DNA from 3 places in the Pseudomonas sp. MPDS genome. Region 3 is predicted to be linked to each of the others. Evidence: predicted binding sites of a transcription regulator. Region 3 holds the regulator's gene; each other region holds the start of a gene.
What was found. The regulator sigma-54, encoded in region 3, starts transcription at its own class of promoters, with help from an activator protein. The targets are predictions, from matches to a motif close to ANTGGCATNNANNTTGCTNT.
Positions count from the first base shown of each region.

Region 1: HQ912_RS19020 (CmpA/NrtA family ABC transporter substrate-binding protein) is a predicted target of sigma-54. The motif match lies at 5,252-5,271, and genes of this name have one in related genera.
Region 2: glnK (P-II family nitrogen regulator) is a predicted target of sigma-54. The motif match lies at 6,950-6,969, and genes of this name have one in related genera.

Region 1 covers NZ_CP054128.1:4,327,170-4,337,296, forward strand. Annotated here, with positions in the region: gene HQ912_RS19000 (GGDEF domain-containing protein) at 1-675, opposite strand, end outside; gene rlmKL (bifunctional 23S rRNA (guanine(2069)-N(7))-methyltransferase RlmK/23S rRNA (guanine(2445)-N(2))-methyltransferase RlmL) at 819-3,089, opposite strand; gene rmf (ribosome modulation factor) at 3,621-3,836, shown strand; gene HQ912_RS19015 (quinone-dependent dihydroorotate dehydrogenase) at 4,144-5,163, opposite strand; gene HQ912_RS19020 (CmpA/NrtA family ABC transporter substrate-binding protein) at 5,402-6,613, shown strand; gene HQ912_RS19025 (ANTAR domain-containing response regulator) at 6,628-7,203, shown strand; gene HQ912_RS19030 (nitrate/nitrite transporter) at 7,591-8,802, shown strand; gene HQ912_RS19035 (bifunctional protein-serine/threonine kinase/phosphatase) at 8,812-10,127, shown strand, end outside.
Region 2 covers NZ_CP054128.1:6,135,974-6,146,100, forward strand. Annotated here, with positions in the region: gene lysA (diaminopimelate decarboxylase) at 1-603, shown strand, start outside; gene dapF (diaminopimelate epimerase) at 608-1,438, shown strand; gene HQ912_RS27305 (DUF484 family protein) at 1,452-2,174, shown strand; gene xerC (tyrosine recombinase XerC) at 2,177-3,076, shown strand; gene HQ912_RS27315 (HAD family hydrolase) at 3,073-3,777, shown strand; gene sutA (transcriptional regulator SutA) at 3,989-4,312, opposite strand; gene HQ912_RS27325 (secondary thiamine-phosphate synthase enzyme YjbQ) at 4,414-4,839, opposite strand; gene HQ912_RS27330 (ammonium transporter) at 5,052-6,377, opposite strand; gene glnK (P-II family nitrogen regulator) at 6,411-6,749, opposite strand; gene HQ912_RS27340 (accessory factor UbiK family protein) at 7,162-7,422, shown strand; gene HQ912_RS27345 (sensor histidine kinase) at 7,516-8,793, opposite strand; partial or broken gene HQ912_RS27350 (YifB family Mg chelatase-like AAA ATPase) at 9,070-9,981, shown strand; gene HQ912_RS27355 (hypothetical protein) at 10,042-10,127, shown strand, end outside.
Region 3 covers NZ_CP054128.1:1,289,307-1,299,433, forward strand. Annotated here, with positions in the region: gene HQ912_RS05550 (YhdP family protein) at 1-953, shown strand, start outside; gene HQ912_RS05555 (carbon-nitrogen hydrolase family protein) at 1,115-1,978, shown strand; gene tldD (metalloprotease TldD) at 1,984-3,426, shown strand; gene yjgA (ribosome biogenesis factor YjgA) at 3,472-3,996, opposite strand; gene pmbA (metalloprotease PmbA) at 4,150-5,496, shown strand; gene HQ912_RS05575 (HPr family phosphocarrier protein) at 5,710-5,982, opposite strand; gene rapZ (RNase adapter RapZ) at 5,998-6,855, opposite strand; gene ptsN (PTS IIA-like nitrogen regulatory protein PtsN) at 6,858-7,322, opposite strand; gene hpf (ribosome hibernation-promoting factor, HPF/YfiA family) at 7,335-7,643, opposite strand; gene HQ912_RS05595 (RNA polymerase factor sigma-54) at 7,720-9,213, opposite strand; gene lptB (LPS export ABC transporter ATP-binding protein) at 9,377-10,102, opposite strand; gene lptA (lipopolysaccharide transport periplasmic protein LptA) at 10,102-10,127, opposite strand, start outside.

The sequences.
Region 1 (10,127 bases), 3.0 Mb from region 3:
TTCCTTGGACCACGCCTTGGAGACCGGCGCGACCAGCAACACCCCGCGGGTGGCGGTGGCGGCCTCTCCCGCCAGGTCCAAAGGTTGCGATACCACTATGGTCTCCCGATGGCGAGCGCGCTCAAGGGTGGCACGGCGCAAGGGCTGGGCGAGCAGGTCCAAGCCCCGTGGAGCCTTGAAGGAAGGTTGACTCTGGAGGTACAACACCGGCACGTATTCGTCCCGTTCGGCGGCCAGACGCAAGCCACCGGAGTCGTCGGGCTCACGGATGGAAAACGTATCGCCCCCCTCGGTGCGGGCTTGTTGTTCGAACGATGATCGTTCGTCGCGCAGCACCCGAGGCGCCCAGGCGAACGCCTGGGTGCGCCGCAGCAACGCTTCGGCATAGCCATGGAATTCCCTCTCGGAAACCCCGGCCGAGTTGGCAAAGAAACGCCTCAGGCTGTCGAGACGTTGCTCCTGGTCCTGAAAACGTTCCTCGATGCGGCTAAAGCGTTCATCGGCTTGCAGTTCAAAGCGCTGGCGCAATTGCTGGTCAAACAGATTGGCCATCGCCCAGGTCAGCAAACCGGTCAGGAACGCACCGGCCAGCAGCACCAGCGAAGCCACCAGCCAGGCCGACACATCTTCGCTGATAAAACCCAGGATTCTGGGGCGTACCTGATGCAATGCCATAAATACAACTCAGAAAGGGGCAGGCAGTAGGTACTGCCCTGTCCACAGGCTTAAGTTATAGCTATTAGCCATCACTTTGACCAGCACAAAAACGCCTGAAAGCCTTGAGTTTCAAGGCTTCCATGGATCCAATCGGCTATAGGTCAGCGGGCCATGATTTTCCAGGCACGGTGAATCTTGCCATTGCGGGCAAAATCCGGATCGATGGTCTTGGCGGTGATTTCCTCCACCGCGTAACGCTCCGCCAGATTGTCCTCGAGCTGGAACTTGCGGAAGTTGTTGGAGAAGTACAGCACACCACCCGGCGCCAGGCGGGCCATGGCCAGGTCCAGCAGTTGGACGTGGTCGCGCTGCACGTCAAACACCCCTTCCATGCGCTTGGAATTGGAGAATGTCGGCGGATCGATGAAGATCAGGTCGTATTCGTCACGACTGGCTTCAAGCCAAGCCATCACGTCGCCCTGCTCCAAGCGGTTCTTGTCCGAAAAACCATTGAGCGACAGGTTGCGCCGCGCCCAGTCCAGGTAGGTTTTCGACAGGTCGACACTGGTGGTGCTGCGCGCACCGCCCTTGGCAGCGTGGACACTGGCGGTCGCGGTGTAGCAGAACAGATTGAGGAAGCGCTTGCCGGCCGCCTCTTTCTGGATCCGCAGGCGCATCGGCCGGTGGTCGAGAAACAGCCCGGTGTCCAGGTAGTCGGTGAGGTTGACCAGCAGCTTCACGCCGCCTTCGTTGACCTCGGTGAACTTGCCTTGGGTGCTCTGGCGCTCGTACTGCTTGGTGCCGCTCTGCCGCTCGCGACGCTTGATCACCACTCGGCTCTTGTCAACGTTCAGTGCCTGGGGAATCGCCGCCAGGGCGTCGAACAGCCGGGCCGAGGCCTTTTCCGGGTCGATGGATTTTGGCGCGACGTATTCCTGGACGTGAACCCAATCGTGGTACAGGTCGATGGCCATGGAGTATTCCGGCATGTCGGCATCGTAGACCCGGTAGCAGTCCACGCCTTCACGCTTGGCCCATTTACTCAGCAGCTTGAGGTTTTTTTGCAGGCGATTGGCGAACATCTGCCCGCCTTCGCTCAAACGGGCCTGCTCGACCACAGGAGCCGGAGCCGGAGCCGGCTTGATCGGGTTACCGTTCTTGTTGTACTGGCGCTCTTGCGGTACTTCCGGCGCCTGATCGTACTCAGCCAGCTCACGCTCGGCCTGGCGCTGTTCCGGGGTACGACGCTCGCCGGTGACGAACTGATCGGGCAGGACCTTGATCAGCAGCAATTTGCACGGCAAGGCGCCGTTCCAGAACGAATACTGCTTGTGACTGCGAATGCCCATGCGCTTGCCCAGGTCCGGCGCGCCGGTGAACACTGCGGCCTCCCAGTTCAGGCAGGCCTGGCGCAGGCGCTCGCCGAGGTTCTGATAGAGATAGAGCAAGCTGGCTTCGTCGCCCAGACGCTCGCCGTACGGCGGGTTGCAGATCACCAGGCCTTTCTGGTTCTGGTCCGGGCGGGGTTCGAACGTGGCGACTTCCCCCTGATAAATCTTGATCCACTCGCTCAGGCCCGCCCGCTCAACGTTGTTGCGGCCCGGCTGGATCAGCCGTGGGTCGGCTTCGTAGCCGCGAATCCACAATGGTGGCTTGGCCAGGCCGGCAGCGGCACGCTCGGTGGCTTCTTCGTGGAGCTTCTTCCACAACGCCGGCACATGGCCGAGCCAGGCGGTAAAACCCCACTGCTGGCGACGCAGGTTCGGCGCCATGTCGGCGGCGATCATGCCGGCTTCCACCAGGAAGGTACCGACGCCGCACATCGGGTCAGCCAACGCCCCGCCTTCAGCGGCAATACGCGGCCAGCCGGCACGGATCAGGATGGCCGCGGCGAGGTTTTCTTTCAGGGGCGCGGCGCCTTGCTGCAGGCGATAGCCGCGCTGGTGCAGGCTGTGGCCAGAAAGGTCCAGGGAAAGGATCGCTTCGCCGCGGTCCAGGCGCAGGTGGATGCGCAGGTCCGGGTTGAGCTTGTCGATGGATGGCCGCTCGCCTGTCGGGGTACGCAGCTTGTCGACAATGGCGTCCTTGACCTTCAAGGCGCCGAAGTGGGTGTTGTCGATACCCGAGCCGTGGCCGCTGAACTCCACCGCCAGGGTGCCATCGGCGAGCATGTGGTCTTGCCAATCCACATCCAGCACGCCGTGGTACAAGTCTTCGGCATCCTTCATCGGGAAGCGCTTGAGCACCAGCAATACGCGGTTGGCCAGGCGCGACCACAGGCACAGGCGATAAGCCGTTTCCATGTCGGCCATGCCGCGCACGGCCGAGGTGTGCTCACGCGCCTCTTCAAGGCCAAGCCCGACGGCTTCCTCGATCAGCAGGCCTTCAAGACCTTTGGGGCAAGTGAGGAAGAGTTCGAAACGATCGGACATGGGATTTCCAGAGCCTTTGGCTAAGTGGACCGGGCAACGCATTGCCGGGCCGGGTTCAATCAGGTGCTTTTCTCAAGAGCACCCGTGTGGCACGAAAGTGTGCCGTGCCGCCCTCGCCGCTCAGGTTAAAAGAGCTTAGAGGCGAGGGCAGATAAAAAATTCTGTGCAACAAATTGTGAAAACTCGACCCTTTCGTCGAATAGTACCCGAGTGCAACGGGGGGACATTCTCATTCGCCTGAGGGCTGCACCCTTCGATGCAGGGCCGATCATACAGGGGTCTTGCCTGAAAGCGGGTGACGAACATCATGTTACTTATCGCCCTAACATCTTTATTGTTACGTGCTTATGACAAAACGATCATTCCATCCATGTGACGCTTTGGTTAGAACTCAACACAGGTTGACGTCGCAACGGCGTCAACACCTCGGCTCGTCACGCCGGCAACGAGCCACCAACGGCAGAATGATTCTGCCCCGGCCTCGATAGAGGTCGACGCTAAGCAACAGTCAACAAGTGAGGGCAACACCCTATGAGAAGACTTAAGCGTGATCCGTTGGAAAGAGCATTTTTACGCGGTTACCAATATGGCGTTGGTGGTAAATCCCGTGAGCTTTGCCCCTTTACTCTACCGTCGGTACGTCAAGCCTGGATCAATGGCTGGCGAGAAGGACGCGGCGACAACTGGGACGGTATGACCGGCACTGCGGGTATCCATAGACTCAACGAACTTCACGCCGTCGGCTGACACAGGGCTTAACACTCAAGAACTCGACAATTTGATACTCACATCGATTTAACCACGCACGTCCCATCCGGACGGCGGGCTTCGGCCCAGGGGGCTCCTTCGAGGAGCCCTTTTTAATGCCTGGGTTTCATGAACACTGCAAAAAGCTGGGCTGTGAATACAGTTGTGGCGAGGGGATTTATCCCCGCTGGGCTGCGCAGCAGCCCCTCAGAGTGTCAGGTTTAACGAGTGAGCTGTTTGGGGCCGCTTCGCGCCCCAGCGGGGATAAATCCCCTCGCCACAGTTGAATCGCGTTGCACCTTGAGAATCAACGCAGTGCAGCAATCGCATCCACCGATTCCCGAATCAACGCCGGCCCCTTATAGATAAAGCCCGAATAAATCTGCACCAGGCTCGCGCCTGCGCTGATTTTTTCGGCAGCATGCTTGCCCTCGGTGATGCCACCCGCCGCGATGATCGGCAAGCGCCCCGCCAGTTCGGCGGCCAGCACTTTCACGGTATGGGTGCTCTTGTCCCGCACCGGCGCACCGGACAGCCCGCCCGCCTCGTCGGCGTGTTCCACCCCTTCGACGCCTTCGCGACCCAGCGTCGTGTTGGTGGCAATCACCGCGTCCATTCCGGTGTCGATCAGGGCCTGGGCCACCTGTGCGGTCTCTTCGTCGGTCATGTCCGGGGCGATCTTGATGGCCAGTGGCACATGCTTGCCATGGATCACCGCCAATTCGGCGCGACGTCGAGCCAGGTCAGCCAGCAGTTGCTTGAGCGAATCACCAAATTGCAGGCTGCGCAGCCCCGGAGTGTTCGGGGAACTGACGTTGACGGTCACATAACTGGCGTGGGCGTAGACCTTGTCCAGGCAGATCAGATAATCGTCAACCGCGCGCTCCACCGGTGTGTCGAAGTTCTTGCCGATGTTGATGCCCAGCACGCCCTTGTACTTGGCGGCAGCCACACGCCCCAGCAAATGGTCGACGCCCAGGTTGTTAAAGCCCATGCGGTTGATGATCGCCTCGGCTTGCGGCAGGCGGAAAATCCGTGGCTTGGGGTTGCCCGGCTGGGCACGCGGGGTAACGGTGCCGATTTCCACGAAACCGAACCCCAACTGGGCAAAACCGTCGATGGCCGCGCCATTCTTGTCCAGGCCCGCCGCCAGCCCGACCGGGTTGGGGAACTCAAGCCCCATCACATTCACCGGCAATTTAGCCGGCGCCTTGCACAGCAGACCATTGAGGCCCAAACGTCCACCCGCACCGATCAGGTCCAGGGACAGATCGTGGGAGGTTTCCGGGGAAAGTTTGAACAGCAGTTCACGGGCCAGGGTGTACATGGGCGGCTTGGACTCAGGCGACGAAATGAGGCGGCGATTATAGCCGGGCTACGACGACGCACGCGAGGCGCCTGCACAAAACAGCGGCGATGGCATATGCCTTGCACCACTTGCGTTCATCGGCACCCATGCCAACGACGGAATGAGTGCCACACTGTATTTGAAGGACAACGGCGTCGTCATCCGGCCTTGCAAGCGTCCGGATACGGCGCCTTTTTTTGTGGAAAGGTGATGCGCGATGAATGAAGTTCCAGCCAACCCCCTGGCCTGGGTCAACGGCAGCGATGCCCCGGAAAAGAGCGCGATCAATCTTGGCTTCATGGCCTTGAGCGACTGCGCGCCGCTGGTGGTGGCCGCCACCCAGGGCTTTGCCCAGCCTTACGGGCTGACTTTGAACCTCAAGCGCCAAGCGTCCTGGGCCAACCTGCGGGACAAGCTGGTCAGTGGTGAAATCGATGCCGCCCACAGCCTGTATGGCCTGATCTACGCGGTGCACCTGGGCATCGGCGGGGTCGCGCCGACCGACATGGCGGTGTTGATGGGGCTGAACCAGAACGGCCAGAGCATCAACCTTTCCCATGGCTTGCAGGCCCAAGGCGTGACCAGTCCTGAGGCACTGGAACAGCATGTGCACCAAACTCGCCCGAAACTGACTTTCGCCCAGACCTTCCCCACTGGCACCCACGCCATGTGGCTCTATTACTGGCTCGCCGCTCAAGGCATCCATCCGCTGTCGGATGTCGACAGTGTGGTGGTACCGCCGCCGCAAATGATCGCCCACCTGCAGGCCGGACGGATCGACGGGTTCTGCGTGGGCGAGCCGTGGTGCGCCAGTGCGGTCAAACAGAACCTGGGCTTCACCCTGGCGACGACTCAAACCATCTGGCCCGATCACCCGGAAAAAGTCCTCGGCTGCACCCGTGCATTCGTCGAGCAATACCCCAATACCGCCCGCGCACTGGTGATGGCGATCCTGCAAGCCAGTCGCTTCATTGAGCAAAGCACCGAGAACCGCCGCAGCACCGCACAACTATTGAGTGCCCCCGAATACCTGGACGCACCGCTGGATTGCATCGAGCCGCGCCTGTTAGGGATTTACGCCGACGGGCTGGGCAACAGCTGGCAGGACCCTCACGCGATGCGTTTCCACGGCAACGGCGAAGTGAACCTGCCCTACCTGTCCGATGGCATGTGGTTCATGACCCAGTTCCGCCGCTGGGGCCTGTTGCGTGAAGACCCGGATTATCTGGCCGTGGCACAGCAAGTCCAGCAGCTCACGCTATACCGTCAAGCCTGCGCGGCACTGGACATCGCCGCCCCCCGCCAGGACATGCGCAGCAGCCAATTGATCGACGGCACCATCTGGGACGGCTCGGATCCGGCCGCTTATGCCAAAAGCTTCAAACTGCACGCTTTGAGCGATGCGGCTCCCCTCTTCGCCAGCCGCTGACAGGAGCCACGACCATGCTGCGTATCCTGCTGATCAACGACACCGCGAAAAAAGTCGGCCGTCTCAAAGCGGCCCTGATTGAGGCCGGGTTCGAAGTCATCGATGAATCCGGATTGACCATCGACCTGCCGGCACGCGTCGAAACAGTGCGTCCGGACGTGATCCTGATCGATACCGAGTCACCCGGACGCGATGTCATGGAGCAAGTGGTGCTGGTCAGCCGCGACCAGCCACGACCGATCGTCATGTTTACCGACTCCCACGACCCGGATGTAATGCGCCAGGCGATCAAGTCGGGCGTGAGCGCCTACATCGTCGAAGGCATCCACGCCGCGCGCCTGCAACCGATCCTCGACGTGGCCATGGCCCGCTTCGAAAGCGACCAGGCCCTGCGCGCCCAGCTCCTGGCCCGGGACCAGCAACTGGCCGAACGCAAACGCATCGAACTGGCCAAGGGCATGCTGATGAAGATGAAAGAATGCAACGAAGAACAGGCCTACACCCTGATGCGCCGCCAGGCCATGAGTCGCCAGCAGAAGCTGATCCAGGTGGCCGAGCAGATCATTGCGATGAATGAGTTGCTCGGCTGAAAGCCTTGCAGCGCCTGGCCCGGCGCTATCGCGAGCAGGCTCGCTCCCACAGATCCTGTGGCCACTGGAACTCCAATGTGGGAGCAGGCCCGCTCCCACAGGTTTCATGGCCACTGAAGATCCACTGTGGGAGCGAGCCTGCTCGCGATAGGTCTCACACTGCTCCCCTGTTGGCACAGTTCTCGCTTTAGCAAAGCCACAGGTAACCAACGGCGGTTGCCCCACCTACGACAAAGACGTCGCACACCCTCCTCGCCCCCTGGCGATTCGGGTTGCGGCGTTTTTTTGTTTTGATCCCACAGTCCGGGGTCGGTGGTGCAGCCACAGGCGGCGCACTGCTTCAAGGCACTGACTCATTTCTCGAGACTTTTACAGCTGAGGTGCGCGATGAATTCAAGCTTCTGGAAATCCGGCCACACCCCGACACTGTTCGCGGCCTTCCTCTATTTCGACCTGAGTTTCATGGTCTGGTACCTGCTCGGTCCACTGGCGGTGCAGATCTCTGCCGACCTGCACCTGACCACCCAGCAACGCGGCCTGATGGTGGCTACGCCGATCCTGGCCGGTGCCGTACTGCGCTTGTTCATGGGCCTGCTGGCCGACCGGATTTCACCGAAAACCGCCGGTATGGTCGGTCAGGTGATTGTGATCGGTGCACTGTTCTGTGCCTGGAAACTGGGCATCCACAGCTACGAACAAGCCTTGCTGCTGGGGCTGTTCCTCGGCGTGGCCGGTGCGTCATTCGCCGTGGCCCTGCCGCTGGCCTCCCAGTGGTATCCGCCACAGCACCAGGGCAAGGCCATGGGCATTGCCGGCGCTGGTAACTCGGGCACCGTACTGGCTGCGCTGATCGCACCGGTAATGGCAGTGGCATTCGGCTGGAGTAACGTGTTCGGTTTCGCGCTGATCCCGCTGATCGTGACCCTGATCCTCTTCGCCTGGCTAGCCAAGAACGCTCCCGAGCGGCCAAAAGCCAAATCCATGGGCGACTACCTCAAGGCCTTGGGCGACCGGGACAGCTGGTGGTTCATGTTCTTCTATAGCGTCACCTTCGGCGGCTTCATCGGCCTGGCCAGCGCACTGCCCGGCTACTTCAACGACCAGTACGGCCTGAGCCCGGTGACCGCCGGTTACTACACCGCCGCTTGCGTCTTCGGGGGCAGCCTGATGCGTCCACTGGGCGGCGCCCTGGCGGATCGTTTCGGTGGCATTCGCACCCTGTTGGGCATGTACACCGTGGCCGCTGTCTGCATCGCGGCAGTGGGCTTCAATCTGCCAAGCTCCTACGCGGCCCTGGCCCTGTTCGTCTGCACCATGCTCGGTTTGGGTGCGGGCAACGGCGCGGTATTCCAACTGGTGCCACAACGCTTCCGTCGCGAGATCGGCGTGATGACCGGATTGATCGGCATGGCCGGCGGCATCGGCGGTTTCGCCCTGGCGGCAGGCATGGGCGCGATCAAGCAAAGCACCGGCAGCTATCAACTGGCACTGTGGTTGTTCGCCAGCCTCGGCGTCCTGGCTTGGTTCGGCCTGTACGGCGTCAAGCGTCGCTGGAGGACCACCTGGGGTTCGGCCGCTGTCACCGCGGCTCGGGTATAAATAGCCTCCATGAGCCTGCAACTGAGTTTTGCCGAAGCCAGTGCCATTGGCCCTCGGGAAGAAAACCAGGACTCCCTGCGCCTGGTGACCCCGGCGCCGGCCCTGGCCGCGAGCAAGGGGTACCTGTTCGCCATCGCCGACGGTGTGAGCCAATGCGCCGATGGCGGGCTGGCCGCCCGTTCGACCTTGCAGGCCCTGGCCCTGGACTACTATTCCACGCCGCAAACCTGGGGTGTGGCCCAAGCGCTGGACCGGCTGTTATTGGCACAGAATCGCTGGCTGCAAGCCAACGGTGGCGGGCAACCGCTGCTCACCACCGTCAGCGCGCTGGTCCTGCGGGGCCGGCGCTTCACCCTGGCCCACGTGGGCGATTGCCGGGTCTACCGCTGGCACGACAATCATCTGCAGCGGGTCAGTGAGGATCACGTCTGGGAACAACAGGGCATGCAGCACGTGCTCAAGCGTGCCCTGGGGCTGGATCAGCACCTGATCCTGGACTTCCTCGATGGCGAACTGCGCGCCGACGAGACCTTCGTACTGCTCAGCGATGGCGTCTGGGCGGTTCTGGGGGACACGGCCATCGCCGGTATCCTTCGCGACCAGCCGGACCTGGACATTGCCGCGCAAACCCTGGTCAACGCTGCGCACCTGGCCGGCAGCCAGGACAACGCCAGCGCACTGCTGGTGCGGGTCGATGCGGTGGGTGAAGCGAGCATAGGCGATGCGCTGGCCCAGTTACAGCAATGGCCCCTTCCCCCGGCATTGAAACCGGGGCAAGTGTTCGAGGGCTGGCAGATCGAAAGCCTGCTCGGCCAGAGCCAGCAATCGTTGCTCTACCGGGTACACGATGGCCAGGGCCAACCGTGGTTGCTGAAAACCTTGCCGGGGCATCTACGGGACGATACTCAGGCCGGGCAGTCGTTGCTGTCGGAAGAGTGGTTCCTCAGGCGGGTCGCCGGGAGGCAGTTTCCGGAAGTCCACGGCGTTGCCCAGCGTCAGCATTTGTACTACGTCATGCGGGAATATTCGGGCAAGACCCTGGCCGAGCTGTTCAACCAGGGCGGCCCGTTGCCTCTGCCCCAGTGGCAGGATCTGGCGCAGCGGCTGGTGCACGCGGTGGGCCTGTTGCATCGAAGACAGATCTTTCACCGCGATATCAAGCCGGAGAACCTGCACCTGGGCGAGGATGGGGAACTGCGCTTGCTGGATTTCGGCCTGGCGTACTGCCCGGGATTGTCCGAAGACCAGGCCAACGTGCTGCCCGGCACGCCCAGCTATATCGCCCCGGAAGCCTTCGGGGGTGCGCCGCCGACGGCGCAACAAGA
Region 2 (10,127 bases), 1.4 Mb from region 3:
CGCCTGCTGGCGCTGGTTGACCGCCTCAGCGATTGCGGCATCTACCTGCGTCACATCGACCTGGGCGGCGGCGTCGGCGTGCGCTACCGCGACGAAGAGCCGCCACTGGTGGCCGACTACGTCAAGGCGGTGCGTGAACGCCTCGACGGTCGCGACCTGGCCCTGATGTTCGAGCCGGGCCGCTACATCGTTGCCAATGCCGGCGTGCTGTTGACCCGGGTCGAATACCTCAAGCACACCGAGCACAAGGATTTCGCCATCGTCGATGCGGCGATGAACGACCTGATCCGCCCGGCGCTGTACCAGGCCTGGATGGACGTCACCGCGGTGCGCCCTCGCGCTACCGCCGCCCGCAGCTACGATATTGTCGGCCCTATCTGCGAAACCGGCGACTTCCTGGCCAAGGGTCGGGAGCTGGCGCTGGAAGAAGGCGATCTGCTGGCCGTGCATTCGGCCGGGGCCTACGGGTTTGTCATGAGTTCCAACTACAACACTCGCGGCCGCTGCGCCGAAGTGCTGGTGGACGGTGATCAGGCGTTTGAAGTGCGTCGCCGCGAGACGGTAGCCGAGTTGTTTGCCGGCGAAAGCCTGCTGCCGGAGTAAAACCATGCTGCTGCGTTTTACCAAGATGCACGGCCTGGGCAACGACTTCATGGTCCTCGACCTGGTCAGCCAGCACGCGCACATTCTGCCCAAGCATGCCAAACAATGGGGCGACCGGCACACCGGTATCGGTTTCGACCAGTTGCTGATCGTCGAGGCGCCCAACAACCCGGACGTGGACTTCCGTTACCGGATCTTCAACGCCGATGGTTCGGAAGTCGAGCAGTGCGGCAACGGCGCCCGCTGCTTCGCCCGATTCGTGCTGGACAAGCGCCTGACCGCCAAACGGCAGATTCGCGTCGAGACTAAAAGCGGCATCATCGAACTGGATGTGCGCAACGACGGCCAGATCGGCGTCAACATGGGCGCCCCGCGCCTGGCACCGAAGGACATTCCGTTCGAAGCGCCGGCCCAGGCCTTGAGCTATCAGTTGGAGGTCGACGGCACCACGGTGGAACTGGCGGCAGTATCCATGGGCAACCCCCATGCCGTCTTGCGAGTCAGCGATATCAACAGCGCGCCAGTGCATGAGCTGGGGCCGAAGATCGAAAATCATCCGCGCTTCCCCGCGCGGGTGAATGTCGGTTTCCTGCAGGTCATCGATCGCCACCGTGCGCAATTGCGCGTCTGGGAACGCGGTGCCGGGGAAACCCAGGCGTGCGGCACCGGCGCCTGCGCGGCGGCAGTCGCCGCGATCAGTCAGGGATGGATGGATTCGCCTTTACTGATCGACCTGCCCGGTGGACGCTTGTCCATCGAATGGGCAGGCCCCGGCCAACCGGTGCTGATGACCGGCCCGGCAGTACGCGTATACGAAGGACAAGTTCGTCTTTGAGTGAGTCAAACCCATGACCGACAAGCCACAGGTTCCAGCCCCGCAGCCCGACGAATCCCCCAGCCATCCGGACGCCGCAGCCGTGGCCGCGTACCTGGAGGCTCACCCGGACTTCTTCGTCGAGCATGAAGAACTGCTGGCGACGATGCGCATCCCCCACCGCCGCGGCGACACGGTGTCGCTGGTCGAGCATCAGATGAAGATTCTGCGCGAGCGCAACATCGAAATGCGCCATCGTCTTTCGCACCTGATGGACGTAGCCCGGGATAACGATCGGCTCTTCGACAAGACCCGTCGCTTGATCCTGGCGCTCATGGATGCCAACACCCTCGAAGACCTGGTGATGAGTGTCGAAGACAGTCTGCGCCAGGATTTCCAGGTGCCTTTTGTCAGCCTGATCCTGTTTGGCGATAACGCCATGCCAGTGGGGCGCTGGGTAACCCACGCCGATGCACAGACAGCCATCGGCGGCTTGCTCACGGAGAACAAGAGCGTCAGCGGCAGCCTGCGCGAACATGAGCTGGACTTCCTCTTCGGCGAAGAACAGCGCAAGCAGATCGGCTCCACCGCTGTCGTCGCCATCGCCCACCAGGGCGTACATGGCGTGCTGGCCATTGCCAGTCGTGATCCGCAACACTACAAAAGCTCGGTGGGCACGTTGTTTTTAAGCTACATCGCCGAAGTCACCGGCCGGGTCCTGCCGCGCATGACTGGTTCACTGCGCTCGGTACGCTGATGATGGAACGGCAGCTGGACGCCTACTGCGAACACCTGCGCAGTGAGCGCCAGGTGTCGCCCCACACGCTGTCGGCCTATCGCCGCGACCTGGAAAAAGTGTTGGCCTGGTGCCAGAAGCAAAACATCGGCAGTTGGGCAGCCTTGGACATCCAGCGTCTGCGCAGCCTGGTCGCCCGCCTTCATCAACAAGGGCAATCCTCCCGCAGCCTGGCGCGACTGTTGTCAGCAGTGCGAGGCCTGTACCACTACCTCAACCGCGAAGGGCTGTGCGATCACGACCCAGCCACCGGCCTGGCACCGCCCAAGGGCGAACGCCGTCTGCCCAAGACCCTGGACACCGATCGGGCCCTGCAATTGCTGGAAGGCGCTGTCGAGGATGACTTCCTGGCGCGACGGGACCAGGCGATTCTCGAATTGTTCTATTCCTCCGGCCTGCGGCTTTCCGAACTGACGGGGCTCAACCTGGATCAACTGGACTTGGCCGACGGCATGGTCCAGGTGCTGGGCAAGGGCAGCAAGACACGTTTGCTGCCCGTTGGCCGCAAAGCCCGTGAGGCCCTGGAGCTGTGGCTGCCGTTGCGGGCGCTGACCAACCCGGCCGACGACGCGGTATTTGTCAGCCAGCAAGGCCGGCGCCTCGGCCCGCGGGCGATCCAAGTGCGGGTCAAGGCCGCCGGTGAACGCGAACTGGGACAGAACCTGCATCCCCACATGCTCAGGCATTCCTTCGCCAGCCATCTGCTGGAGTCTTCCCAGGACCTGCGCGCCGTCCAGGAACTGCTCGGCCACTCCGACATCAAGACCACCCAGATCTATACCCACCTGGACTTCCAGCACCTGGCAACGGTCTATGACAGTGCCCACCCAAGGGCCAAACGAATCAAGGGCGACGAATCATGACCATCGAGCTCATCACTTTCGACCTCGACGACACCCTATGGGACACCGCCCCGGTGATCGCCAGTGCCGAGGCCATCTTACGCCAGTGGCTGACCGACAACGCCGCGAACCTGGGCAGCGTGCCGGTGGAGCATCTTTTTACCATTCGCGAGCAAGTGTTGCGCGAGGAGCCCGGCCTGAAGCACCGCATCAGCGCACTGCGCCGACGAGTGCTGTTCCGTGCCTTGCAGGACGCCGGTTATGACCAGTGGCAAGCCTCGGAGCTGGCGGACGAAGCGTTCGAAACATTCCTGCACGCCCGTCACCAACTGCAAATCTTTCCCGAGGTGCAGCCTACCCTGGAAATTCTGGCCAACCATTTCGCCCTCGGCGTGGTCACCAATGGCAACGCGGATGTACGTCGCCTGGGACTGGCGGATTATTTCAAGTTCGCCCTGTGCGCCGAGGACATCGGCATCGCCAAGCCTGACGCCCGGCTGTTCCACGAAGCCTTGCAACGCGGCGGCGCCACGGCGCAAACCGCCGTGCACATTGGCGATCATCCGGGTGACGACATCGCCGGCGCCCAACAGGCCGGCTTGCGGGCAATCTGGTTCAATCCGACGGGTAAAACCTGGGATGCCGAGCATGTACCGGATGCAGAGATTCGCAGCCTGACCGAGCTGCCGGGGTTACTGGCGGGGTGGCATAGCCAACCCTGAACCGCCTGTTTTGTGGCCACCAGACCTCAAATTGTGGGAGCGAGCCTGCTCGCGATAGCAATGGCACATCCAGCGTCGATGTGACAGATGGATCGCTATCGCGAGCAGGCTCGCTCCCACAGGATCCGCGGCGCCTGGCCTGAAGATTTTTATAGCCCATGAAAAAGCCCGCAGCGACGGCGGGCTTTTTCAGCAAGCAAGAAGCAGATGCTCAGATCGGGCGGCTGCCGTACTTGTTGTCCGGTTTCTTGGGCGGATCCGCAACAACGTTGGCCTCCACTTCCTGCACTTTACCGCCTCGGGCCAGGAACTCCTCCATGGCCTTGGCGAGCGCATCACGCTCCTTGTTCTTGGCCTCTACGCTCGGCAACTCGTCGACCGAAACCGCCGCCTTGGCCTTGCCTTTGGCGGTTGGCGCCGGTACATCGGCCCCATCGTCGTCGGCGACGTCTTCAGCCGCCGCTTCCAGGCCTTCTTCGGTCTCGTCTTCGTCACCTACTTCGAGGTCGTCGTTTTCCAGATCATCGTCGCTCATGTTCTACCTCATGACTTGCGAAAAGCAGATTAGTTATAGCCCAGCTTCGCCGTCTGTCGAAGGCTGCCAGAAAAAATTCAACATCCGCCGGCAATCAGCGGTTACTCCCCATCACCGTACAAAGTGGCGAGGACTTTACGAGCACCGCCATGATCACGGTGCTCGCCCAGATAAACACCTTGCCAGGTACCCAATGCCAACCGTCCCGCCGTGACCGGCAGACTAAGCTGACACCCCAGCACGCTGGCCTTGAAGTGCGCCGGGAGGTCGTCCAGGCCTTCGTCGTTGTGCTCATAATCGGCGGTTCCTTGTGGGATCAGCCGATTGAAAAATCGTTCGAAGTCTCGACGCACCGCCGGATCGGCGTTCTCGTTGATGGTCAACGAGGCCGAGGTATGCTGCAGCCACAGATGCAACAGACCGACACGACATGCCCGGAGTTCAGGCAGGCCGGCGAGCAACTCGTCCGTTACCAGATGAAAGCCCCGAGGCCTTGCCCGCAGGGTTATCAGCGTCTGTTGCCACATACAGATCTCCGCACGTTCGGCGCGCATTCTAGCGCGCTCTGGGAAAAAACAAAGGGCCTAATACGCCTGCTTTGGTGTAAGCCGATGGCGGTAGAAAAACCCATGTCGCGTACATAACAAAAGACGTCGGAAAAACCGACACATCCTGTGAGCAATGACAAACTCCAGACAAAAAAATGCCCGGCGAACCGGGCATTTTTTATTGCGTGTACTTACAGATTGTAGCCACGCTCGTTGTGCTGGGCCAGGTCCAGGCCGACCGCTTCTTCTTCCTCGGAGACACGCAGACCCATGACGGCGTCCAGGACCTTGAGAATGATGAAGGTGACGATCGCGGTGTAGATCACCGTGAAGCCTACACCCTTGAGCTGAATCCACACTTGCGCGCCGATATCAGTCACGGTGCCGAAGCCACCCAGGGCCGGCGCTGCGAACACACCGGTCAGGATCGCGCCCAGGATACCGCCAATGCCGTGCACGCCGAAGGCGTCCAGGGAGTCGTCATAGCCCATTTTGCGCTTGAGGGTAGTGGCGCAGAAGAAGCACACCACACCCGCCGCCAAGCCGATGACCAGGGCGCCCATCGGGCCCACGGTGCCGGCAGCCGGAGTAATCGCCACCAGACCCGCCACCACACCCGAGGCAATGCCCAGTGCGCTTGGCTTACCGTGGGTGATCCACTCGGCGAACATCCAGCCCAACGCCGCAGCAGCGGTTGCAATCTGGGTAACCAGCATTGCCATACCGGCGGTGCCGTTGGCCGCGATGGCGGAACCGGCGTTGAAGCCGAACCAGCCTACCCACAGCATGGCCGCACCCATCAAGGTGTAACCCAGGTTATGCGGTGCCATCGGGGTAGTCGGGAAGCCCTTGCGCTTACCCAGTACCAGGCACGCCACCAGGCCAGCAATACCGGCGTTGATGTGCACCACGGTGCCGCCAGCGAAGTCCAGCACACCCCAGTCCCACATCAGGCCGCCGTTGCCGGACCAGACCATGTGCGCAATCGGTGCATACACCAGGGTGAACCACACGGCCATGAAGATCAGCATGGCGGAGAACTTCATCCGCTCGGCGAACGCGCCGACGATCAGGGCCGGGGTGATGATGGCGAACGTCATCTGGAAGGTGATGAACACCGCTTCAGGGAACAGGCCAGTCAGGCTACTAGGCGTGAGGCCCGCCAGGAATGCCTTGTTCAGACCGCCGACGAACGAATTGAAGTTGACGACGCCCTGCTCCATCCCCGTGGTGTCGAACGCAATGCTGTAGCCATAAATGACCCACAGGATGCTGATCAGACCGGTAATGGCAAAGCATTGCATCATCACGGAAAGAATGTTTTTCGACCGAACCATACCGCCGTAGAACAGCGCCAGGCCGGGAATAGTCATGAACAGTACAAGAATTGTGGCAGTGAGCATCCAGGCAGTGTCGCCGGAGTTCAGGACTGGGGCTGCCGCTTCTTCTGCCATGGCCAGGCCAGGCGTTACGAAGGACAACAGGGCTCCTAGCCCTGCGAATTTACGCAGAGTCATATTGTTTTCTCCTGGGGCGTTGGGTTTGGCGGCTTAGATAGCGTCGGTATCGGTTTCGCCGGTACGGATGCGAATAGCCTGTTCCAGATTGACCACAAATATCTTGCCGTCACCAATCTTGCCGGTATTGGCGGCCTTGGTGATCGCCTCGATAACCCGGTCCAGATCCTTGTCGTCAATGGCGACATCGATCTTCACCTTGGGCAGGAAATCAACCACGTATTCCGCGCCGCGATACAGCTCGGTGTGACCTTTCTGCCGACCGAAGCCTTTGACCTCAGTAACGGTAATGCCCTGCACGCCGATTTCGGACAGCGACTCGCGCACGTCGTCCAACTTGAACGGCTTGATGATGGCAGTGACTAGCTTCATGAAACTTTCTCCCGAATTGGTGGACTTGCCCCAGGAAAACAAACCCGACTCAAGTCTAAGCGCAGTGCCTGGCTTTGTAACGCATCGTCGGCCCAAGTTGCCCGACCGGTGCCAGCTAACCACTCTGACGAAGCTCCCCGCCTCGCCGGCTGCACTGCATTCGTCACAGCGACTGCATCAGTGCATGGGTCATCAGCCACTAAGCAGAAACCTTGCCATCTGTGCCCAAACCTTCTGATTTCAGTCTCTTACCCACTGTGCCGGCTCGCGCCGCACCCCGAACCGGAACAATACGCACAACATCAGTGCGACGATGCCCGGTCCAGTGCGCGAAAAGCGTGCACTCCTTGCTCGCCAAATGAATATAGACGCTGCGTGATACACTGCCCTCATCGTTTTCAGGACACCTGCCATGCTTGCGCCCAAAGACCTCCTCGACGCCCTGAGCGGCCACGCTTCCCGCCTCTTGAGCGGCGACACACCCCTGCCCAAAAGCGAAATCGAAAGCCAGTTCAAGGCCCTGCTACAAAGCGGGTTCAGCAAGCTGGATCTGGTCAGCCGGGAAGAATTCGACAGCCAGATGGTCGTACTGGCCCGGACCCGGGCGCGGTTGGAGAGCCTGGAGGCGAAGGTGGCGGAGTTGGAGACGAAGATAAATCCTCCTACCGAATAAAATCCCCCAGCAGGAGCTGCTGAAGGCTGCGATTTTTTGTCTCGCTCCCCTGCCCCTGCAACGCTTTCTTGCCGAGGCCTCAAGCCGACTAGGTCAGCCACACGCGGCTCGCTGGGATTGACCTTGGGCCAGCGCCAGCGGCAACTCCAGGGTAAAGAGCGCGCCCTTACCCGGCCCCGCGCTCTGCACCGTCAGCTCGCCGCCCATCTCGTGCGCAGCCAGAATACAACTGTGCAGGCCAAAGCCGTGACCGTCGGCGCGCGTCGTAAAACCATGCTCGAACACCCGGGTGAGATTGTCCCTGGAGATACCCTCGCCGTTGTCCTCGACCTCGATCCGCACATGCTTGTCGTCAGTGGCCTTCAGACGCAGGGTAATGCGCGACGGTCGATCCGCCACCGAATCAAGCGCCTGCTTGGCGTTGTTGATTAGATTGATCAGTATTTGCAGCACCTTGTGCTTGTCCAGCGACATCATCGGAATATCGGCGAGCTCCTTGATCAGCGTCACATGATGACGCGCCAGGGACACATCGCAGATGCGCACCACATCCTCGATCAGCTCTCGCAGCGAACCCGGCTCCAGCACGCTGGAGTTACCGGCATAGGACTGCTGGGTGGCGACGATTTCCTTGATATGGTCGATGCTCTTGGTCAGCTGCACCAACTCATCGATCATGCTCCGCTGCTCGGCTGCCAGGGCTTCGGCCAACTTGCCAAGATAGCCGGGTAGCGCGCGACCTTTCGGATCGCTGCTGATAAAGGCGCCGAGATCATCGGAATGCTCCTTCATCAATTCAGCAACCCTGATCACCCCCTGCCCCTTGGATGCGTGCACTTTCTCGTACAAGAGTCGGGCTGACACATTGACGCTATTGAGTACATTGCCCACGTTGTGCAGCACATTGGTGGCGATTTCCGCCATACCGGCCCGGCGCGCGGTAGTGACCAGTTCGGCCTGCGCCTCACGCAACTCGTCATTGACCCTGGCCAGTTGCTGCGGGCTGGGGATCTTAAGGGCCGCAGGCACTAGCCGAACCAGCAGGATGGCAGTAATCACCGAGGCGATAGCAGTGATTACCTTAACCAGCGCCGACAGCCAATAGTAGGGCTGCCAGATAGTCAGGATTTCCATCACATGGCTGGTCCCGCAGGCCAGGATGAACACACCAAAAGCCGTCAGCATCCAGTCAAAAGGCACGTCTTTGCGCTTGTGGATAAAGTACAGAAGGGTGAAGGGGATGGAGATGTAGGACAGGGTGATCAAGCCATCGGCAATGACATTGGTCCACAGCAAATCCGGTCGCCACATATAGCAATGCCCATGGGGTATAAAGCGCTTGTCGGTTAACAGAGCCAGCAGATCGTTCATGGGCCACTCACTCCCTGTGCCGTAGATGCCGATTGGACAAATCGGAGTCTAGCAGGGGCTGGGGCGGTCATTTCGAAGGCTCCGTGAAACGACCGCAGAGCCCTGCTGAACGAACGCGCGCCCTATCGCCATCGTGTTCGCGGGGGTGATCGGCCATTAGTAACCGCAACATCCTGGCAAAATTTTCGCCTTCGATTGCCCCACCGAAAGCCTATCCCACGACTAACCTTCAAGAGCCGCAGGACGCGGCCCCTTATTCACTCAAGGAACGATTGCATGTCGCTCGCCATTGTCCATAGCCGCGCCCAGGTGGGGGTGGAGGCTCCTGCCGTTACCGTTGAAGTCCATCTGGCCAATGGCTTGCCATCACTGACGATGGTCGGCTTGCCTGAAGCGGCGGTGAAGGAAAGCAAGGACAGGGTACGCAGCGCGATCATCAATTCGGGCCTGAATTTCCCGGCGCGGCGCATCACGCTGAACCTGGCGCCGGCGGATCTGCCCAAGGACGGCGGGCGGTTCGACCTGGCGATTGCCCTGGGGATCCTGGCGGCCAGCGTACAGGTGCCAACCCTGATGCTGGACGATGTGGAATGTCTCGGGGAGTTGGCGTTGTCCGGCGCGGTGCGCCCGGTGCGCGGTGTGTTGCCCGCGGCGCTGGCGGCGCGCAAGGCCGGGCGTACGCTGCTGGTGCCGCGAGCGAATGCCGAGGAAGCCTGTCTGGCATCGGGGCTGAAGGTGATCGCGGTGGACCATTTGCTCGAAGCGGTAGCCCACTTCAATGGCCATACCCCGGTGGTGCCTTATGTTTCCAACGGGCTGCTCTCGGCGAGCAAGCCCTATCCTGACTTGAATGAAGTACAAGGCCAGGTCGGGGCCAAGCGCGCATTGCTGATCGCCGCTGCGGGAGCTCATAACCTGTTGTTCAGCGGACCACCAGGCACCGGCAAGACATTGCTGGCGAGTCGTTTACCGGGGTTGTTGCCGCCACTGGCTGAAAGTGAAGCCCTGGAGGTCGCCGCGATTCAGTCGGTCGCCAGTTGCGTACCGTTGAGCCATTGGCCGCAGCGCCCGTTTCGTCAACCGCATCACTCGGCGTCCGGCCCGGCGCTGGTGGGTGGCGGCTCAAAGCCGCAACCGGGAGAGATCACCCTCGCCCACCATGGCGTGCTGTTTCTCGATGAACTTCCATTTTGACTTTTTAGGTTTGGTTGTCAAAATCGAATTTAGACCGTCAGATCAGGGCTTACCATGGCATTTCCGTCCATACAATCGTTGCCAATCTTCTCAAATGGGGTCCACTATGATCACTATCCGTATGAGCAGCTGAATGAATA
Region 3 (10,127 bases):
AGGGCACCGCCAGTCTGCCGGACGCGAAGGCCGCACCGATCGGTATCAAGCTTGACTACATTCGCCTGCCGGCCGCCGACCCGACGGTCCAGACCGACGAAAACGCGCCGGACCCGCTGGCTTCGGTCGATCCTCGCAACATTCCGGCCATGGATATTGTCATTGACCAGTTGTTCCAGGGGCCCGACCTCATTGGTGCCTGGTCGTTGAAGGTGCGTCCGACAGGCAAGGGCATTGCCTTGAACAACCTGGACATGGGCCTCAAGGGCATGGTCTTGAGCGGCAACGGTGGCTGGGAAGGCGTCCCCGGCTCCACCAGCAGTTGGTACAAAGGCCGCATCGGTGGCAAGAACCTGGCCGATGTGCTCAAGGGCTGGGGCTATGCGCCGAGCGTGACCAGCGAGAAATTCCGCCTGGACGTCGATGGTCGCTGGCCTGGCTCGCCAGCGTGGGTCGCCACGAAGCGCTTCTCCGGGAGTCTGGATGCGTCGCTGAGCAAGGGCCAGTTCGTCGAGTTGGAAGGCGGCGCCCAGGCGCTGCGGGTATTTGGCTTGCTGAACTTCAACTCCATCGGCCGCCGATTGCGCCTGGACTTCTCTGACCTGTTCGGCAAAGGCTTGAGTTACGATCGGGTCAAGGGGCTGCTGGTGGCGAGCGACGGTGTTTACGTGACCCGTGAACCCATCACCCTGACGGGACCGTCGAGCAACCTGGAGCTCAACGGCACACTGGACATGGTGGCCGATCGGGTCGACGCCAAGTTGCAGGTGACGCTGCCGGTGACCAACAACCTGCCGATTGCTGCGCTGATTGTCGGCGCGCCAGCGGTGGGTGGGGCGCTGTTTCTGATCGACAAACTGATTGGCGACCGTGTGGCGCGCTTTGCCAGCGTAAGATACGACGTCAAGGGGCCGTGGAAAGAACCGAAGATAACCTTCGACAAGCCGTTCTGACAGGCGATGACATCCCCCTTGTGGGAGCGAGCCTGTGGGAGCAAAGCTTGCTCGCGATTGCGGTGTATCAGCCAGCCTATATGTTGGATGTAACTGCCTCATCGCGAGCAAGCTTTGCTCCCACAGCCGCCTCGAGCGAGGATAAAAAAGAGGGAAGCACCATGCCAGTGGCAGTGATTCAGATGGTCAGTCAAAGCGATGTGCTCGCCAATCTGGCCCGCGCTCGTGTGCTGCTGGAACAGGCTGCCGCTGGCGGCGCAAGGCTGGCGGTGCTGCCTGAAAACTTCGCGGCCATGGGCCGGCGGGATGTGGCGGACATCGGTCGTGCCGAGGCCTTTGGTCAGGGACCGATCCTGCCCTGGTTGAAACAGACCGCCCGTGACCTCAAGTTATGGATTGTGGCCGGCACGTTGCCGTTGCCGCCGATGGAACAACCGGACGCCAGGGTGCATGCCTGTTCGTTGCTGATCGATGATCAGGGCCAGATTGTCGCGCGCTACGACAAGCTGCACCTGTTCGATGTGGACGTGGCAGACAATCGCGGTCGTTATCGCGAGTCTGATGACTATGCTTATGGCTACAACGTGGTAGTGGCCGATACACCTGTAGGGCGGGTTGGTCTGACGGTTTGTTATGACTTGCGTTTCCCGGAACTCTATAGCGAGCTGCGCGCCGCCGGGGCTGAATTGATCACCGCGCCTTCGGCGTTTACCGCAGTGACGGGCGCTGCCCATTGGGAGGTGTTGATTCGCGCCCGGGCCATCGAGACCCAGTGTTATGTGCTGGCAGCCGCTCAGGGCGGGCTGCATCCAGGGCCACGGGAAACCTTTGGCCATGCAGCGATAGTCGATCCATGGGGCCGCGTGCTGGCGCAACAGGATCAAGGCGAGGCCGTTTTGCTGGCCGAGCGCGACAGCAGCGAACAGGCGTCCATCCGGGCGCGTATGCCGGTGGCTAGCCATCGGCGCTTTTTCTCGCAGGGCGCTCGACAGCGGCCTGTCCAAGACGACGAATTCAAGGCGTAGAACATATGAGCGGGTTGTTATCCTCAGTCAGTGAACACCTTTTAGCCCCCGGTGGCGTCACCCTCGAAAGCCTGCAAGGGGTGCTGGGCGACTTGGCCGGCCCGGGCATCGATGCAGCCGACCTGTATTTCCAAGGGATGATCTCCGAGTCCTGGTCGCTGGAAGACGGCATCGTCAAGGAAGGCAGTTTCAACCTTGACCAGGGTGTGGGTGTGCGTGCCCAGTCCGGGGAAAAAACCGGCTTTGCCTACAGCAACGCCATCACCCTTGAAGCACTGGGCGCCGCAGCCCGTGCCGCTCGTTCGATTTCCCGGGCCGGGCAGAACGGCAAGGTACAGGCCTTCAGCAGCCGGGACGTGACGCAGTTGTATGCGCCGGACAACCCGCTGGAAGTCATGAGCCGCGCCGAAAAGGTCGAGCTGCTCAAGCGCATCGACGTCGCCACTCGCGCCCTTGATCCACGCATCCAGCAAGTATCGGTGAGCATGGCCGGGGTCTGGGAGCGGATCCTGGTGGCGTCCACCGACGGCGGTCTGGCGGCGGACGTCCGGCCGCTGGTGCGTTTCAATGTCAGTGTGATCGTCGAGCAGAACGGTCGTCGCGAGCGCGGCGGCCATGGTGGCGGCGGACGCACCGATTACCGTTATTTCCTCAGCGAAGATCGCGCCATGGGTTACGCCCGCGAAGCGCTGCGCCAGGCCCTGGTCAACCTTGAAGCGATCCCGGCGCCGGCCGGCACATTGCCGGTGGTGCTGGGCTCCGGCTGGTCCGGTGTGCTGCTGCACGAAGCGGTGGGGCACGGTCTGGAAGGCGATTTCAACCGTAAGGGCAGCTCGGCCTACAGCGGCCGCATGGGCGAAATGGTCGCTTCGAAACTCTGCACCATCGTCGATGATGGCACCCTGGCCGGGCGTCGCGGCTCCCTGAGCGTCGACGATGAAGGCACCCCGACCGAATGCACCACCCTGATCGAGAACGGCGTGCTCAAGGGCTATATGCAAGACAAGCTCAACGCCCGCCTGATGGGCGTGGCCCGTACCGGCAATGGTCGCCGCGAGTCTTACGCGCATCTGCCGATGCCGCGCATGACCAACACCTACATGCTGGGCGGTCAGAGCGATCCGGCGGAAATCATCGCTTCGGTGAAAAAGGGTATTTACTGCGCCAACCTCGGCGGCGGCCAGGTGGATATCACCAGCGGCAAATTCGTGTTTTCCACCAGTGAGGCTTACCTGATCGAAGACGGCAAGATCACTGCGCCGGTCAAGGGCGCGACCCTGATCGGCAACGGGCCGGAGGCGATGAGCAAGGTGTCGATGGTCGGTAACGATCTGGCGCTGGACAGCGGCGTGGGGACGTGCGGCAAGGATGGGCAGTCAGTACCGGTGGGTGTCGGTCAGCCGACCCTGAAGATTGATGCGATTACCGTGGGTGGCACGGGCGCATGACGGGAGCGCTGGGTGGAGTGCGAGGCCTCCACCCACGGTCGTTACTCAGCGCAGGCCGCGTTGAGTTTCGTCCAGCTCACGAATGTATTTGAAGATTTTACGGCTCGAGGCCGGTGGCTTGTTTTGCGCCAACTCGTGCTGGGCCTGACGGATCAGGGAGCGCAGTTGCTGACGGTCAGCCTCCGGGTAGTCGATGACGAATTTTTCCAGTACGCCGTCATCGCCTGCGATCAGGCGATCGCGCCAGCGCTCCAGGTTATGGAAGCGTTCGTTGTACTGCCGGGTAGAGGCATCGAGTTGATCGAGCAGAACCAGGATGGCGTCAGTGTCCTGGTCGCGCATCAGTTTGCCGATGAATTGCAGGTGCCGTTTACGCGCGATATTCGCGGTGTGCTTGGGCGCATCGGCCAGGGCCCGGCGCAAGGCGTCGGTCAGAGGCAGTTTGGCCAGCAAGTCAGGCTTGAGTGTTGTCAGGCGCTCGCCGAGGTCAACCAGAGCATGCAGCTCGCGTTTGACCTGGGATTTGCTTTTTTCACCCTCGTAGAGGGAGTCGTCGTAAGAATCAACCATGGTGGCAGTCCGCAAAGAAACGCCGCCATGATAACCAGTCGGGGGCCGCTTGTCCGGCCCGGTCGCTCGAAGGCCTCAGGTTTGTACGCAAAGTCGCGAAGGCACTATTCGTACAAACCCTGACCGAAAGCAGAATTTGAGTGGAGATACACCATGAGTGCAGTTCAGAGCGTCGGCCCGCAAGCATTGCCGGCACTGCAGGAACAAGTCGAGCAGATCCTTGCCGAAGCCAAGCGACAGGGCGCCAGCGCGTGTGAGGTGGCGGTCTCTCTGGAACAAGGTTTGTCGACATCGGTACGCCAGCGCGAGGTGGAGACCGTCGAATTCAATCGCGACCAGGGGTTTGGCATCACGTTGTACGCCGGCCAGCGCAAGGGCTCGGCCAGCACGTCGGCCAGTGGTCCTGACGCCATTCGTGAAACCGTTGCCGCTGCGCTGGCGATCGCCCAGCACACCTCCGAGGACGAAGCTTCGGGCCTGGCCGATGCTGCGCTGATGTGCAAGGAACTGCGAGACTTCGACCTGTTCCACGCCTGGGACATCACCCCGGAACAAGCCATCGAGCAGGCGTTGCGCTGTGAAGCGGCGGCTTTCGACGCCGACCCGCGAATCAAAAACGCCGACGGCACGACCCTCAATACCCATCAGGGCTGCCGTGTATACGGTAACAGCCACGGTTTTATCGGTGGTTATGCGTCGACCCGGCACAGCCTCAGTTGCGTCATGATCGCCGAAGCCAACGGCCAGATGCAGCGCGACTACTGGTATGACGTGAACCGCCAGGGCAATCGTCTGGCAGATCCGGTGAGTATTGGCCGCAAAGCCGCGCAGCGGGCGGCCAGCCGCTTGGGTGCGCGGCCGGTGCCGACCTGTGAAGTGCCGGTGCTGTTTGCCGCCGAACTGGCCGGCGGGTTGTTTGGCAGCTTTTTGTCGGCGGTCTCCGGCGGCAATTTGTATCGCAAATCATCGTTTCTCGAAGGGGCACTCGGCCAGAAACTGTTCCCGGAGTGGATGACCATCGATGAGCGTCCGCACCTGATGCAGGCCATGGGCAGCTCGGCCTTCGACGGCGATGGCCTGGCCACCTACGCCAAGCCATTCGTGGAGAATGGCGAACTGGTGTCCTATATTCTCGGCACCTATTCCGGTCGCAAGCTTGGCATGCCCAGCACCGCCAATGCCGGTGGCGTGCATAACCTGTTCGTGACCCATGGCGAAGAGGACCAGGCAGCCTTGCTGCGTCGCATGGGCCGTGGCCTGCTGGTGACGGAACTGATGGGGCATGGCCTGAACATGGTCACCGGGGACTATTCTCGCGGCGCGGCGGGGTTCTGGGTCGAGAACGGCGAGATTCAGTTTGCCGTCCAGGAAGTCACCATCGCCGGTAACATGCGCGATATGTTCAAGCAGATCCTGGCGGTGGGTAACGACCTGGAACTGCGCAGCAACATCCGCACCGGCTCGGTGTTGATCGAGCGAATGACGGTAGCGGGTAGCTGACCTTCAGCGCAGTAAAAAAGGCGCGTCATCCAAGTGGATGACGCGCCTTTTTATATTTAGAGGAACCTTGTGGCGAGGGGATTTATCCCCGTTGGGGTGCGAAGCGCCCCATTCAAACTGCCTGACTCATCGCCGTGTCAGGTTTTGGGGCTGCTTCGCACCCCAGCCGGGATAAATCCCCTCGCCACAATGAATCTGCTTCAGAGCTTAAGGCTATTCGCCTTCATCGAAGTAGTTGTTGATCAGCCCCACCAACGCATCCAGCGCCTCCTGCTCCTGTTCACCTTCGGTTCGCAGATGGATTTTGGTGCCTTGGCCGGCTGCCAGCATCATCATGGCCATGATGCTTTTGCCATTGATCATTTTCTCGGGGTCACGGCCCACGAGTATCTCGCAAGGAAACTGACCTGCCACACCGACGAACTTGGCTGACGCGCGGGCATGCAAGCCCAGCTTGTTGATGATTTCAATTTCCAGAGCGGGCATCGCGATGTGAATCCTTTAGCTGAGGTCGCGGTGGCGAACCTGGACGTTCTTCAGGGACTGTTGCAGGAGCTGACCCAATCGTTCGGTCAGGTAGACGGAGCGGTGATGGCCACCGGTACAGCCAATGGCAATCGTGACGTAGGCGCGGTTGCTCGCGGCAAAGCGCGGCAGCCATTTGAGCAGGTAGCTGGAGATGTCCTGGTACATTTCCTCGACATCCGGCTGGGCGGCCAGGTAGTCGATCACCGGCTGGTCGAGCCCCGATTGTTCGCGCAGCTCCGGTTTCCAATAAGGATTGGGCAGGCAGCGCACATCGAACACCAGGTCGGCGTCTACCGGCATTCCGCGCTTGAAACCGAACGACTCCACCAGAAATGCCGTGCCTGGCTCCGGCTGGTTCAGCAGACGCAACTTGATGGTGTCGCGCAGTTGATACAGGTTCAGGTGGGTGGTATTGACCTTCAGGTCCGCCAGGTCGGCGATCGGCCCCAGCAGCTGACTCTCGTCATGAATGGCTTCGGCCAGGGAGCGGCTTGCGTTGCTCAGGGGATGACGCCGACGGGTTTCGGAGAAACGCTTGAGCAGCGTCTCCTCATCGGCATCCAGATACAGCACATCGCACTGGATGTGCCGATTGCGCACTTCCGCGAGCAGCTCCGGGAACCGCGACAGGTGGCTCGGCAGATTACGTGCATCGATGGAGACCGCCACCAGCGGTTGCGCCAGTTCGGTGTGGATCAGGGCGCGCTCGGCCAGTTCCGGCAGCAGGCCGGCCGGCAGGTTGTCGATGCAGTAGTAGCCGCTGTCCTCAAGCACGTTAAGCGCCGTGCTTTTACCGGAGCCGGAGCGTCCGCTGACAATGATCATGCGCATGTTTAATGACCGTTCTGCTCGTCCAGGACAACCTGATACAAGGCTTCGTTGCTCGGCGCGCTGCGCAATTTCTCGCGCACTTCCTTGCGGTCCAGCATGCTGGCGATCTGGCGCAGCAGCTCAAGGTGCGCATCGGTCGCCGCTTCCGGTACCAGCAGTACAAACAGCAGGTCGACCGGTGCGCCGTCGATGGCGTCGAAATCTATGGGGGCTTCAAGGTGCAGCAGCGCACTGATCGGCGCTGTACAGGCCTTGAGGCGGCAATGGGGAATGGCGATACCGTTGCCAAAGCCGGTGGAGCCCAGTTTTTCACGGGCAAACAGGGCCTCGAAGACATCCTGCATTTCCAGATCCGGTACCTCTCGGTGGATCAGGTTGGCAATTTGTTCGAGGGCTTTCTTTTTACTGCCACCCGGCACGTTCACCTGGGAACGGCCGGGGGTCAGGATGGATTCTAGTCGGATCATGGATTAGGGGGGTTAACGACCGGTCGCGCCCTGGAGGAGGCTCTGGGTCTTTTCCTTATGCTTTTTGAGTTGGCGATCCAGCTTGTCGGTCAGCAGGTCAATCGCGGCATACATGTCTTCATGCGCAGCATTGGCAACCACCTCTCCGCCGGGGATATGCAACGTGGCTTCGATTTTCTGCAGCAGCTTCTCGACGTTCATCGTGACTTGCACGTTGGTGATCTTGTCGAAATGCCTCTCCAATCGTTCGAGTTTTTCGCCGATGTATTCGCGAAGAGGTTCGGTCACTTCCAGTTGGTGTCCACTGATGTTGACTTGCATACAGCTTCTCCTTCGTTGCCAGTGCATAAAGCGGCAGGCAGAAATGCCTGCCACTGGAACGCTGTGGCGTGGCCTGTTACATCAACCGCTTGCGTTCGCTCGAAGGTGCGATCCCGAGGGATTCACGGTATTTGGCGACGGTACGGCGGGCCACCTGAATGCCTTGTGCCTCCAGTAAACCAGCGATCTTGCTGTCACTCAACGGCTTTTTCTGATTTTCCGCGGCCACCAGTTTTTTGATGATCGCGCGGATGGCTGTGGACGAGCATTCACCGCCTTCGGAGGTGCTGACGTGGCTGGAGAAAAAGTATTTCAGTTCATATATGCCCCGGGGGGTATGCATGAATTTCTGGGTGGTCACCCGCGAAATCGTCGACTCGTGCATGCCCACTGCCTCGGCAATGTCGTGCAGGACCAACGGCTTCATGGCTTCGTCGCCGTACTCCAGGAAGCCGCGCTGATGCTCGACGATCTGGGTGGCTACTTTCATCAGGGTTTCGTTGCGGCTTTGCAGGCTCTTGATGAACCAGCGCGCTTCCTGCAACTGGTTGCGCATGAAGGTGTTGTCGGCGCTGGTGTCCGCGCGCTTTACGAAACCGGCGTACTGGGCGTTGACCCGCAGCTTGGGCACCGATTCCTGGTTCAGTTCCACCAGCCAGCGGTCGTTGTGCTTGCGCACGATCACATCGGGAACCACGTATTCGGGTTCGGTGGACTCGATCTGTGAACCTGGGCGCGGGTTGAGGCTCTGGACCAGCTCGATCACCTGGCGCAGTTCATCTTCCTTGAGCTTCATGCGACGCATCAACTGGCTGTAGTCGCGACCGCCCAGCAAGTCGATGTAATCGGTGACCAGTCGCTTGGCTTCGGCCAGCCAAGGCGTCTTGGCGGGTAACTGACGCAGTTGCAACAGCAGACACTCGCCCAGGTTGCGAGCACCGATGCCGGCGGGTTCGAACTGCTGGATGCGGTGCAGGACAGCTTCGATTTCGTCCAGCTCAATGTCCAGCTCGGGGTCAAAGGCCTCGAGGATTTCTTCAAGCGTCTCGTCCAGGTAGCCCTGATTGTTGATGCAGTCGATCAGGGTCACGGCAATCAGACGATCGGTATCGGACATCGGCGCCAGGTTCAGTTGCCACAGCAAGTGGCTCTGCAGGCTTTCGCCGGTGGAGGTGCGGGTAGTGAAGTCCCACTCGTCGTCATCGCTGCTGGGCAGGCTGCTGGCGCTGGTCTGGTAGACGTCTTCCCAGGCAGTATCCACGGGCAGATCGTTGGGGATGCGTTCATTCCATTCGCCATCCTCAAGGTTATCCACCGTCGGGGCGGTTTCCTGATAGGACGGTTCCGGGATTTCGGTGTTGGTCTTTTGCTCGACGTTATCGGCCAGCGGATCGGTGTTGTCGAAGTCGTCGCCTTCTTCCTGGCGTTCGAGCATCGGATTGGACTCCAGGGCCTCCTGGATTTCCTGTTGCAGGTCCAGGGTCGACAATTGGAGCAGGCGGATGGCCTGTTGCAGCTGCGGTGTCATCGTCAGCTGCTGGCCCATTCTCAAGACTAGCGATGGTTTCATGGCTGGGGCTTAACACCTTATTCGCCGGCGCACATGCGCCATCCACTACAGGGCGCCGAAGCGCCAAACTTAAGCAAATTATATGCCTGAAACTGAAGTGTTTGCCTAGGGCGTCACGTAATAAAATTAGCGACGCCGAGGTGATTGACCAGACACTTTTCGCTTACAGGCGGAACTCATGGCCCAAATACACTTCCTTGACCAGTTCATTGGCCAGGATGGTCGCGGAGTCGCCTTCGGCAATCAACTGGCCATCATTGACGATATAGGCGGTTTCACAGATATCCAGCGTCTCGCGAACGTTGTGGTCGGTGATCAATACGCCGATGCCCTTGGCCTTGAGATGGTGGATGATCTGCTTGATGTCGCCGACCGAAATCGGGTCCACGCCAGCGAATGGTTCGTCCAGCAGGATGAATTTCGGTGCGGTGGCCAGGGCGCGAGCGATTTCCACGCGGCGCCGTTCGCCACCGGACAGGCTCATGCCCAGGTTGTCGCGGATGTGGCTGATGTGGAATTCCTGCAGCAGGCTTTCCAGTTCCTGGCGGCGACCGGCTTTGTCGAGTTCCTTGCGGGTCTCGAGGATCGCCATGATGTTGTCGGCAACCGACAGTTTGCGGAAGATCGACGCTTCTTGCGGCAGATAGCCGATACCGGCCTTCGCCCGGCCATGCATCGGCTGGTGGCTGACGTCCAGGTCGTCGATCAGGACGCGGCCTTGATCGGCCTGAACCAGGCCGACGATCATGTAGAAGCAGGTGGTCTTGCCCGCGCCGTTGGGGCCGAGCAGGCCGACGATCTGGCCGCTGTCGATGGACAGGCTGACATCACGCACGACTTGGCGGCTCTTGTAGCTCTTGGCCAGGTGCTGAGCTTTCAGAGTTGCCATTACTGGGCCTTCTGCTCGTCGGTTT